Regions from separate parts of the Shewanella sp. 10B genome, predicted to be linked through region 1. Evidence: predicted binding sites of a transcription regulator. Region 1 holds the regulator's gene; each other region holds the start of a gene.
What was found. Region 1 encodes NrdR, which represses ribonucleotide reductase genes. Its sites were predicted from a motif close to AAACACNANATNTNGTGTTT; they were not measured.
Positions count from the first base shown of each region.

Region 2: the regulator NrdR is predicted to act here: its motif matches at 2,025-2,044, upstream of nrdD (anaerobic ribonucleoside-triphosphate reductase).
Region 3: the regulator NrdR is predicted to act here: its motif matches at 1,864-1,883, upstream of nrdA (class 1a ribonucleoside-diphosphate reductase subunit alpha).

Region 1 covers NZ_JAMDJO010000002.1:183,030-187,319, reverse strand. Annotated here, with positions in the region: gene ettA (energy-dependent translational throttle protein EttA) at 1-289, opposite strand, end outside; gene glyA (serine hydroxymethyltransferase) at 480-1,733, shown strand; gene nrdR (transcriptional regulator NrdR) at 1,944-2,393, shown strand; gene ribD (bifunctional diaminohydroxyphosphoribosylaminopyrimidine deaminase/5-amino-6-(5-phosphoribosylamino)uracil reductase RibD) at 2,493-3,638, shown strand; gene M0415_RS08300 (riboflavin synthase) at 3,646-4,290, shown strand, end outside.
Region 2 covers NZ_JAMDJO010000001.1:657,309-661,598, reverse strand. Annotated here, with positions in the region: gene nrdD (anaerobic ribonucleoside-triphosphate reductase) at 1-1,994, opposite strand, end outside; gene M0415_RS02740 (hypothetical protein) at 2,332-3,027, opposite strand; gene rssA (patatin-like phospholipase RssA) at 3,192-4,139, opposite strand.
Region 3 covers NZ_JAMDJO010000001.1:1,255,301-1,259,590, reverse strand. Annotated here, with positions in the region: gene nrdA (class 1a ribonucleoside-diphosphate reductase subunit alpha) at 1-1,710, opposite strand, end outside; gene M0415_RS05365 (HAD family hydrolase) at 2,197-2,871, opposite strand; gene ubiG (bifunctional 2-polyprenyl-6-hydroxyphenol methylase/3-demethylubiquinol 3-O-methyltransferase UbiG) at 2,873-3,583, opposite strand; gene gyrA (DNA gyrase subunit A) at 3,969-4,290, shown strand, end outside.

The sequences.
Region 1 (4,290 bases):
CTTCAGAAACCGCTTCTTCAATCGCCTCACGTACGGTTTGCGTTGGGTCGAGTTTCGGCTCTTGCGGCAGGTAACCAATCTTCAGCCCCGGCATTGGACGCGCTTCGCCCTCAATCTCGGTATCGATACCGGCCATGATGCGCAGTAGGGTGGATTTACCTGAACCGTTAAGACCTAACACACCGATCTTAGCGCCGGGGAAAAAGCTTAAGGAAATGTCTTTAAGGATCTGCTTCTTAGGAGGAACAACCTTGCCCACCCGCAGCATGCTGTAAACAAACTGAGCCATTTTTCTGCATCTATAAGTGACTAATGATGCGGCTAATTCTACTCGATTGCGCGCCGAACTCAACTCGGCATTGAGGCGAGTTCAAGGTAAAACTGTAGGATTTTCATGTTTCAGAGACTGGGATTGTCGGCTAGTTACGAGTAGAATACCGCGCAACCCTACCTACAAGAATTGGCAGCTGGAGTAAGCAATGCTGAAAAAAGATATGAATATCGCAGATTATGATCCGGAACTGTTCAACGCAATTCAGAACGAAACTCTGCGTCAAGAAGAGCATATTGAGCTGATTGCTTCTGAAAACTACACCAGTCCACGCGTGATGCAAGCGCAAGGTTCACAATTAACCAACAAGTACGCCGAAGGTTATCCTGGCAAGCGTTATTACGGTGGTTGTGAGTATGTGGACGTAGTTGAAACCTTAGCGATTGAGCGTGCAAAACAACTGTTTGGTGCGACCTACGCAAACGTACAACCTCACTCAGGTTCTCAAGCAAACAGCGCCGTTTACATGGCATTGTTAAAACCAGGCGATACCGTTTTAGGTATGAACCTCGCTCACGGTGGTCACTTGACCCACGGTTCACCTGTAAACTTCTCCGGTAGACTGTACAACATCATTCCTTACGGCATCGATGAATCAGGCAAAATCGACTATGACGAAATGGAACGTCTGGCGGTTGAACATAAGCCTAAGATGATGATCGGTGGTTTCTCTGCTTACTCAGGTATCGTTGACTGGGCAAGAATGCGCGAAATCGCAGACAAAATCGGTGCTTACCTGTTTGTCGACATGGCGCACGTTGCGGGTCTTATCGCCGCTGGTGTGTATCCAAACCCAGTGCCACACGCGCACGTTGTGACGTCAACCACTCACAAGACCTTAGCCGGTCCTCGTGGCGGTATCATTCTGTCTGCTGCCGATGATGAAGAGCTATACAAAAAGCTGAACTCTGCGGTATTCCCAGGCGGTCAAGGTGGTCCTTTGATGCACGTTATCGCGGGTAAAGCGGTTGCCTTCAAAGAAGCTTTAGAGCCAGAGTTCAAAGCTTACCAACAACAAGTGGTTAAGAACGCTAAAGCCATGGTTGAAGTGTTCTTAGAGCGCGGTTACAAGATCGTTTCTGGCGGTACTGACAACCACTTAATGCTGGTGGACCTAATCGGTCGCGACCTGACGGGTAAAGAAGCTGATGCTGCTTTAGGTAGCGCGAACATCACAGTAAACAAAAACTCTGTGCCAAACGATCCTCGTTCACCTTTCGTGACCTCTGGTGTGCGTATCGGTACGCCTGCGATCACTCGTCGTGGCTTTAAAGAAGCTGAAGCGAAAGAGTTAACCGGTTGGATCTGTGACATCCTCGACGATGCCCACAACCCTGCGGTTATCGAGCGCGTAAAAGGCCAAGTATTGGCACTGTGCGCCCGTTTCCCTGTTTACGGTTAATTCGTTAATTTATCTGAATATGAAGGCTGAGTTCACAACTGTTTAGGGTGTTACTCTCAGGTGGTTAACCTCAGCCGATAAATAGGATAAAATCCCATGGCCGCATTAAGCGGCCATTTTTATTGCTAAAATCTTAGACTTAAACCCGCTCGGTTTAAGCGAGAAACAGCGAAAGCCATAGGCTTTATTCCATTCACGGCAGGAGGCTCAATGCATTGTCCATTTTGCAGCGCGACAGATACTAAAGTAATCGATTCCCGATTAGTGGCGGAAGGCCATCAAGTGCGTCGTCGCCGAGAATGCACCGAATGCCACGAAAGATTTACTACCTTCGAAGGGGCTGAATTAGTCATGCCACGGGTGATTAAACGCGATGGCACGCGCCAACCCTTCGATGAAGAAAAGCTGCAAGCAGGTATGTTACGCGCGGTCGAAAAGCGCCCCGTGTCCATGGATGAAATCGAGCAGGCCTTAAGTAAAATCAAGTCAACGCTGCGGGCTACCGGCGAGCGCGAAGTGCCATCCGAGATGATAGGTAACTTGATGATGGAACAGTTAATGAGCCTAGATAAGGTTGCCTATATTCGTTTTGCCTCGGTTTATCGCGCCTTTGAAGACGTCTCCGAATTTGGGGAGGCGATTGCGAAACTGCAAAAGTAATGTGGGTTATCTTAAGTTAGTGCTTAGGTTAGTGCTTAGGTTAGCGCCTCGTTATGCCCCGCATTCGGGTACGCTTTCTCAAGATTTCATAGGGTTTATATGAATTGGTCAGAACTCGATAACCAGATGATGAGCCGAGCCATACAACTGGCTCGCAAAGGATTTTATACCACTCGCCCCAATCCTAGTGTGGGCTGCGTTATCGTAAAAGATAGTCAGATTGTCGGTGAAGGTTATCATCAAAAAGCCGGTGAGCCCCACGCCGAGGTGCATGCACTGCGCATGGCTGGCGAGCTTGCCCGTGGCGCGACCGCCTATGTCACCTTAGAACCTTGCAGCCATTATGGCCGCACACCGCCGTGTGCCTTGGCGTTGATCAACATAGGTGTAAAACGAGTGGTGGTGGCGGTTGAAGATCCCAATCCTCAGGTCGGTGGCCGTGGTATTCAAATGCTGCGCGATGCGGGCATTCAAGTGGATGTAGGTTTGCACCGCGACGAAGCTTACGCTTTAAATCTTGGTTTTATGAAGCGCATGGAATCAGGCCTACCTTGGGTGACGGTAAAGCTTGCCGCGAGCCTCGATGGTAAAACCGCCTTATCAAACGGTGTGTCCAAATGGATCACAGGCCCCGAAGCTCGCCGCGATGTGCAGCGCTTACGTTTACGCGCCTGCGCGCTAGTGACAGGGATTGACACTGTGCTAGCCGATGACCCTTCGCTTAATGTGCGTTACTCAGAGCTTGGCAGTCTGAGCTCGCAATTGAGTGAAGCGCAGATTTTACAACCGCTGCGGGTGATATTAGACAGTCGTTGCCGGATGCCGATTACGGCAGCCTTGCTTGCGATTGAATCGCCGATGTTATTAGTTTCAACAGTGCCTTACTCGCCAGCCTTTGTGGCGCAGTTGCCTGCCCATGTGACTTGTCTTCAATTACCGGCGATTGATGGTCGAATCTCGCTGCCAGCACTCTTAAGCTATTTAGGCAAAAGCTGTAATCAGGTGCTTATCGAAGCGGGCGCGACCTTAGCCGGCGCCTTTATCGGTGCGGGATTAGCCGATGAGTTAGTGCTGTATCAAGCGATGAAAATCCTTGGCGCACAGGGACGTAATCTACTCGAATTACCCGATTATCAAATGATGGCCGATATTCCGACCATCAAACTGGTCGATGAGCGTAAAGTAGGCGCGGATACGCGTTTCACCTTGAGGCTCACGTCCAATCCATCTTTAGCGAATAAGTGAGTTAACCATGTTTACTGGGATTATTGAGGCCGTTGGCACGCTGCGAAAGCTTGAACGTAAAGGCGATGATATTCGTTTGACGGTTGCCAGTGGCAAACTGGATTTAAGCGATGTGCGTTTAGGCGACAGTATCGCCACCAATGGTGTGTGTTTGACTGTGGTTCAGCAATTAGCCGATGGCTATGTGGCGGATGTGTCGGCTGAAACAGTCAGTCTCACAGGCTTTGCTAACTATAAAGTCGGCACTAAGGTTAATCTTGAAAAAGCCGTTACCCCGACAACTCGCCTCGGCGGACATATGGTCAGCGGCCATGTGGATGGCATTGCCACCGTAGAGCAGCGTCTTGCTCGTGGGCAAGCAATCGAATTTTGGTTAGCGGCGCCTGCGGAGCTGGCTCGCTATATTGCCCATAAAGGTTCTATCACCATCGATGGCGTGAGTCTGACGGTAAACGAAGTCGATGGACACCGTTTCCGATTAACCATAGTGCCCCATACCGCGGGTGAAACCACGTTGGTGGATTTGAAAGCTGGCGATAAGGTGAATATTGAAGTGGATTTAATCGCCCGCTATTTAGAGCGTTTAATGCGCTTTGATACTAAAGAAACCCAAGGCGGTGGGGTGACTATGGAAATGTTAGCCCGTGCTGGC
Region 2 (4,290 bases), on a different contig from region 1:
CCACATTTAGGACAAGTAAAGCCTTTACTGGTACAACTAAACTCACCGGTAAAACCGCAGTCGTAGCATTCATCAATCGGCGTGTTAGTGCCGTAGTAAGGCACGCGGCTATAGCTGTAATCCCACACATTTTCGAGCGCTTCGATATTGTGCTGCATATTGGGGTATTCGCCGTAGCAAATAAAGCCACCATTGGCAATAGCAGGATATGGCTGCTCAAAATCAATTTTATCGTAGGGATTCACCCGCTTTTCCACATCCAAGTGGAAGCTATTGGTGTAATAACCTTTATCGGTTACGCCCGCAACCACGCCGAATTGGCGCGCATCGAGTTTGCAGAAACGGCTGCAGAGGCTCTCACTCGGGGTGCTATAAAGACTAAAGCCATAACCGGTTTCGGCCTTCCATGCATCGGTAGCCGCTTTAAGGTGTGCGACAATCGCCACCGCTTTTTCACGCAGCTTGGCATCATCAAACACATGGGTTTCAGTGCCATAGAGCGCATTGATGGTTTCATGTAAACCGATATAGCCTAATGAAATCGATGCCCGACCATTTTTAAAGATTTGGGCGATATCATCATCGGCGCGCAGGCGCACACCACAGGCGCCTTCCATATACAGAATCGGCGCAACTCTGGCTTTAACGCCATTTAAGCGTTCGATGCGGGTGTCTAATGCGCGGCGGGCGAGCAGTAAACGCTCATCTAAAATGCGATAGAATTCAGCTTCATCGCCATTGGCCTCTAGGGCTACACGGGGCAAGTTTAAGCTCACCACCCCAAGGTTATTGCGCCCTTCATGGACCAGTTCGCCATTTTCTTTATAGGAGCCTAAAAAGCTGCGACAGCCCATTGGGGTTTTAAATGATCCCGTGACCTTTTCCACTTGCTCGTAGTTCAAAATATCCGGATACATGCGCATGCTGGCGCATTTTAGGGCCATTTGTTTGACATCGTAGTTGCAATCACCGGCCTTGTGGTTAATGCCATCACGAATCGCAAACACCAGTTTAGGGAACACAGCAGTCTTACGATTTTTACCTAGGCCCGTCATTCGTACTTTCAGCATGGATTGCTGAATTAAACGCGATTCCCACGAAGTACCAAGACCAAAACCAAAGGTCACAAAGGGCGTTTGTCCATTGGCGGTATGTAAGGTATTCACTTCATATTCAAGGGATTGGAAAGCATCATGACATTCTTTTTCGGTAAGTGCCGTCGCATAGGCCTTGGCATCTTTAATCTGCCAGTTGAGCGCCACTTGATAGTGTTTGTCATAGCTCTTCGCCACAAAAGGCGCGAGCACTTCATCGATACGGTTAATCGTGGTGCCGCCATAAATATGGCTCGCCACTTGGGCAATAATCTGCGCCGTTACCGCCGTAGCGGTGGAGATGGATTTTGGGGTCTCAATTTCGGCGTTGCCCATCTTAAAACCGTGGGTCAACATGCCCGCCAAATCAATCAACATGCAGTTAAACATCGGGAAAAACGGCGAATAATCGAGATCGTGGTAATGGATTTCACCAAGTTCATGGGCGGCCACCACATCCTTAGGCAGAATATGGCTCTTGGCGTAATGTTTCGCGACGATACCCGCGAGTAAATCCCGCTGGGTTGGGATCACTTTAGAGTCTTTATTAGCGTTTTCATTTAACAGCGCGGCATTGCTCTGCTCGACTAAACCACGGATTTCGAGATTGAGTTTACTGGTGGCATCGCGGCAAATATCTCTGTCATGGCGGTACTCGATATAGACCCGGGCCAAGGATTTGTAAGGGCCTTCCATCAAGAGATTTTCAACCGCATCCTGTAAATGGTGGATCTCGACTTCTGCCAGATTCGCCACTCGCTCCCTCACACAGGCGGCAACCGCCGCGGCATAGTCAGCATCCTCTATCCCAACCGAGTTTGCAGCCGCTATCACTGCATCTCTTATCCTTGTTTCATCAAAAGGTGTGCGGCAACCATCCCGCTTGATCACGACTGGCATTGTTCAGTTCCTCTCCATTCCGATTAAAATTAACACTACATATAGTGTTCAGATAATCAACAAACACAATATCTAGGCAATTAAGCGGCATTAACACCTAAAATTCCATGATCCAGATCATGATTTATCGGATGGATAAAAAGAACAAAGAAGAACTGTAGCCAAGCCCAATGATCTCAGTATTAAGCCTTGACCTTGGCCATAAAGCAGGATAGCGGACGCTAAAAATGCACGCTAATCACGACAAAGGACCTTGACCCGAAAGCCAAAGTCCTTGGAATAAAAGAAGTCCGTAGCTCGGCGTTTGCCCTTAGCTTAGGTTTGCACTCAGACAGGGTTAACGCTTGGCTAAAGCAAGATAACTACTCAGTTGCCCCGATGCCGATTGCTGCATCCCCATAGAGGAAGCCACTTGCATGGTCGATTTAAGCCCCTGCCATAACTGCTTTTGGTTATCGCTCATTGTTGGATTGCTATTTAGATAATCGGTTAACTGGCCAAATACCTTGATGGCTTTTTGTGCCAGCACAGGGGATTGCGCATCATCCATATTCGACAATACATTCTTAGCATCGACTAAGGTGTTGATCATCGGACTGTTGGGTGACTTTTCCGCTAAGGACTTTAACTCGTCGTCGATAAAGTCCTGCAGAGATTGCTTGCTCGGCTTTTGGCTCGGCAAATTAATGCCGTTTTGTGACAGTCGTTCAACCTGTGCATCGGACAAAATGCCGTCCTTTTGCAGCCGAGACACTAGGGCCGGAATATCTGACACACTAAACTGGCCATCGGCAAAAAAGTCCTTCGACATGGCTTGGATTTTTTGTGCCCTAAGCGCACGGGGTGACAAGGCAATCTCATCACTCGGTTTCGCTTCAGTTTTAGGCGTATCCTTGGTGGATGAGTTGGCATCCGTTCTGGCGTCAGTCTTACTTGTGTCTGTCTTACTCGTGTCCGTCTTCTTGCTGTTCAGGCCATAGGCATCGGCAACACTGCTACGGTTCAGATTTAAGGCATTTAAAAGAGGATTCATCGTCAATAATTCGGCATCTAACACTGTGTGATGGGGATAAAGCAAAAAATAAGCCAATCAAACAGTCACTTGCCTAAAGTATTATTCGTTTCGCGATCACGTGCTTGCCAGAACGAACAAAATTTAATCTCGAAACGTCAACACGCCCTAAATATCCTCACAACTTAGCCTTTCCAAATCGCGGCTTCAATCAAGTGCGCCACTTTAGCGACAGCCGCCTCCCCCGCCGCAATAGCCTCGTCGGCACGGTGAAATTCCATGGTGCCGATATTAGCGACTTCGGGCACAACCAAGACATCGGGCGGATCTCCCATCAAACGCGCCCGTTTATGACGCTGCTCTAAAATCCCCATCGATTGAGACATCACCGCAATCATGCCAGGGTTAGATTTAGTGCCGAGGGAAAACTTGTCGGTTAAACTGCTGACATACTCCCGCCCCCGAGCAAATAAATCCATAAAGCCGGTTTCTTGGCGCGCGGGCATTTCGGCTTCTTCCTTCGGCGCCTTATGGCTGGTCATATTGACGGGCAATACCTGCAGCCGCCCCGAATGAAACCCGTGCAAATCCACGGCAATCACAATATCGACGCCCATCGCGCGGCTCACTGACACAGGCACAGGGTTCACCACAGCGCCATCGACTAACCAACGATCTCCTTGACGAACGGGGGCTAATATCCCCGGCATTGAGCAAGAGGCGCGCACAGCTTGGCGTAAATCGCCATGGCGAAACCAAATTTCTTGCCCAGAATACAAGTCAGTCGCGATTGCTGCAAAGGGTCGCTCGAGCTCTTCAATATTGATATCACCGATGCGCGATTGCAGCACATCGAAGACTTTCTCGCCGCCGATCAAACCGCCCTTACGCCAACGAATATCCATTAACCCGAGGACATCCCAGCTCGAAAAACTGCGCACCCACTCCTCAAGCTCGGTCAAATGATTATGGGCATAGGCCGCCCCGACGAGCGCGCCGATTGAACATCCGGCCACTTTATCGGGTTTGACTCCCATGGCGGCAAGGCCATTGAGTACACCGATGTGAGCCCAACCCTTGGCGGCTCCGCTTCCAAGCGCGATGCCAATGGTGGGTTTTGTCCCCTTGCCCATAATATGTGTCCCTTAACAACTCAATGATTTGAATAAGCTAAGTTCCGCTCTGAACACTGTCAATGATTAATGGCTGATTATTCGTTAACTCAAGTAATGGGTGGCATTAAGAGCAATTGAACAACCAGCCTACCTAACGAGCCTAAGGAAC
Region 3 (4,290 bases), on a different contig from region 1:
CTCATTAAATAATGGGCACGCACCTTTTTCCTTCGCCAGATTCATTGACGCCTTGAGCAGATAGAACTGAATCGCTTCAAAGGTCTTGTGAGTCAGGTTGTTCGCGCTACCATCGGAGTACTTCATGCCATTCTTCGCTAAGTAGTTAGCGAAGTTGATAACACCAATACCTAAAGTACGACGGTTCATCGATGAAATTTCGGCCGCTTTGATTGGATAATCTTGGTAATCCAGTAGGTTATCCAGTGCACGTACTGCTAAATCGGCTAATGGCTCAAGCTCGGCTAAGTTTTTGATCGCACCTAAGTTTAACGCCGACAGTGTACACAGCGCGATTTCACCGTTTGGATCGTCAATGTTGTTCAATGGCTTGGTCGGCAGCGCGATTTCAAGACAAAGGTTAGATTGTCTGATCGGAGCAACTTTCGAGTCGAATGGACTGTGAGTATTACAGTGGTCGACGTTTTGGATGTAGATACGGCCCGTTGAAGCACGCTCTTGCATCATCAATGAGAACAGTTCAACTGCTTTCAATGTCTTCTTACGAATGCTGCTGTCTTGCTCATATTGCAGGTACAGACGTTCGAATTCGTCTTGATCTTCGAAGAAGGCATCGTAAAGACCTGGTACGTCCGATGGGCTGAACAGGCTAATGTTTTCGCCTTTGATCAGACGTTGGTACATCAGCTTGTTGAGCTGCACGCCGTAGTCTAAGTGGCGAATACGGTTATCTTCAACACCGCGGTTGTTTTTCAGTACCAGCAGCGATTCTACTTCTAAGTGCCAAATGGGGTAGAAGAGGGTCGCTGCACCACCACGAACGCCGCCTTGCGAGCAAGACTTCACCGCCGTTTGGAAATACTTGTAGAAAGGCAAGCAACCGGTGTGGAAGGCTTCGCCGCCACGGATTGGGCTACCTAATGCACGGATACGACCGGCATTGATACCAATACCCGCGCGTTGGCTGACATACTTCACGATAGAAGAGGCGGTCGCGTTGATAGAATCTAAGCTGTCACCACATTCAATCAGTACACATGAACTGAATTGACGTGTTGGTGTGCGCACCCCCGCCATGATTGGCGTGGGCAGAGAAATCTTAAAGGTCGATACCGCGTCGTAAAAATCTTTAACGTATTGCAGGCGCGTTTCTTTTGGATAACGGGCAAACAAACAGGCTGCCACCAGAATATAGAGGAACTGGGCGCTCTCGTAGATCTCGTGGGTCACACGGTTTTGTACCAGATACTTACCTTCGAGCTGTTTTACCGCCGCGTAGGAGAAGTTCATATCGCGCCAATGGTCGATATAGCTGTCCATGATATCGAGTTCTTCGCGGGTGTAATCCTGCAGAATATGCATATCATACTTGCCTAGCTCGACCAGTTTAGTCACATGGTCGTATAACTTTGGCGGCTCGAACTGACCAAAGGCCTTCTTACGTAAATGGAATACGGCTAAGCGCGCAGCCAGAAACTGATAATCCGGAGATTCTGGGGAAATTAAATCCGCCGCAGATTTGATGATCGTTTCGTGGATAGCTTCGGTTGGGATCCCGTCGAAAAACTGTAAATGCGTGCGAAGTTCAACTTCAGAAACAGAAACGTTTTTTAATCCCTTGGCTGCCCAAGTAATTACGCGGTGTATTTTGTCGAGATCGATTGTCTCACGTGCACCACAGCGTTTTGTGACTGTCATATTGCTATTCATTGAAGAGAGGCCTTGGTTCTGATATCTGTTCAGGTGAACTAAGTCACCGTACGTTTCCTTGTAAAACAATCAACCTGAAAACCCTTAATACTGCTGACTATGCAGGAGATAGTCGATTTAACGGGGAACTTCTAGTGTGTCTGATTGCTACCTATACACAAGATATGGTGTTTTAAATAATCTGAGATACAAGATAGTGAGGTTTGACGCTATTTGCAAGTCTCAATTCAGGGGGTATCTTGTGGATATCTTGAGGATAAAGAAAAGCGTTAGTGATGACTAACCCTGAAGCTCAAATTGAGATTAGCGTGCGAAATTGATGACGTTTTTTTGCGCAAATTTCACTGTGTGATCGATCGCTAAAATAAGCAGCGATCGCGATCGCAAGGATTGACCCTTAACCTAAATTGCATTACCAGCGAAGAGCGCATAATTTCGCCGTTAATCGGATTCGGTTGGGCCGTTAACCTTAGTAATCCGTTACTGCTATTTTGCGAATGCTTGGCTTAAGGCCGAATGTAAACTCGATGGTGAGTTAAACTGCGCATAGGCAGGCCATGCATCGGGTGTATCGGCCTCACCTAAATATCCCCACAACGCCACACCGCCAAGCATGCCCGCCGCTTGGGCCGCGAGTAAATCCCGCTCGGCATCACCTAAATAGAGGATTTGCTGTGGATGGCACTGCAGCTGCTGTGCGCCCAATAGCATAGGTGCAGTATGTGGCTTAGGGTAACGGGTCGAATCGCCACTGATCATCACTGGCATACGCGAGCTGAGCTTAAGCTTATGTAATAGAGGGCGTGTAAAGCGGGCGGGTTTATTCGTGATCACCCCAAACGGTACATGGCATAACTCGAGCCAATCGAGCAGGGGAGCGATACCATCAAACAACTGGCAATGGTCTCCATTGATCCTTTGATAGTGTGCGAGGAGTCCTTGTTGTACTTGAGTGCGCAGTGCGTCATCCGCGCCGGGAATCGCCGCATCGACTAAGGCAAAGCTGCCATGGGAGGCGGCGCTACGCATGTTTGCTAAAGGTTTTGCCGCGATACCGACATCAGACAAACTGAGGTTAAGGGCCTGAACCAGATCCGGCGCGGTATCGGCAAGGGTGCCGTCAAGGTCGAATAAGACCCCTTTAACCTCAGCTAAGCTCATCTTAATCTACCTTTTGCGTCGCAATCATATAGTTAACATCGACCTTTGGGGTGTACTTAAAGATCCCTGTTAGCGGGTTATAGGTGATCCCAAGTGCATCTTTACAGAGAAGATCGGTATTATCGACTAAGGCCATGAGTTCCGATGGCTTGATGAACTTATTATGGTCATGGGTGCCAATTGGTAACATCTTTAATAGGTACTCGGCGCCGATAATGGTTTCAACGAAAGACTTCATATTACGGTTGATGGTTGAGAAAAACACAAAACCGCCGGGTTTAACCATATCGCAGCAGGCTTGAATGACCGATTGCGGATCTGGCACATGCTCGAGCATCTCCATACAAGTCACCACATCGTAGTATTCGCGGTGATCTTCTCGATGGGACTCGGCAGTGTTTTTGACATAGTTGATGCTCACGCCAGTTTCCAGTGCATGTAAACGCGCGACTTCTAATGGTTCTTCACCCATATCGAGGCCGTCAACGACCGCGCCGATGCGCGCCATGCTTTCGGATAAAATGCCGCCGCCGCAGCCGACGTCCAGCACTTTCTTACCAAAAATCCCGCCCGCCGTTTGATCGATATAGTTAAGGCGCAGGGGATTTAATAGATGCAGCGGCTTAAACTCGCCGTTGAGATCCCACCAGGTTTCGGCCATACGTTCAAACTTTGCGATTTCCTGCGGGTCTACGTTGGTATTCTGTTGCATGCTATTACCTATAGCGGCTGTCATTGTGCGGCTATTATAACGACAATGGGGGATAAACACAGTATTGGCTGATCCTAAGTCTTTGTGGTTGAGTGAAATTTCAGCAATTATCATTAATTCTTAAACACTTTGTGAAGCAGAGCGGATTTTCTGCTCGGATATTAATCAAGTCTTGCCCTCAATTTCACCATTAACGACGGATTTTATTGAGTTTAATAGGCCAAATTGACAGTGTTTTCATCTATTAAGCCACATCCTTCGCAATTCACGTAGGATAGGTCTGGCGACATTAAATAACTGTGTTAGAATGCCAAATCACGTTTTTGGGCCGCTCAATGATACGGATTATACGTTGTCGGCTAATTTTCAGGGGAACGAGCAGTTTATGACTGATCTGGCATCATCTATTTCGCCAATTAATATCGAAGACGAACTAAAGAATTCGTACCTTGATTACGCCATGAGCGTCATCGTGGGACGTGCATTACCAGACGTGCGTGATGGCCTTAAGCCTGTGCATCGCCGCGTGCTGTTTGCCATGAGTGAATTGAAGAACGATTGGAACAAGCCGTACAAAAAGTCTGCCCGTGTGGTCGGTGACGTGATCGGTAAATATCACCCCCATGGTGATGTGGCGGTTTACGATACTATCGTACGTATGGCTCAGCCTTTCTCTCTGCGTTACACCTTAGTCGACGGTCAAGGAA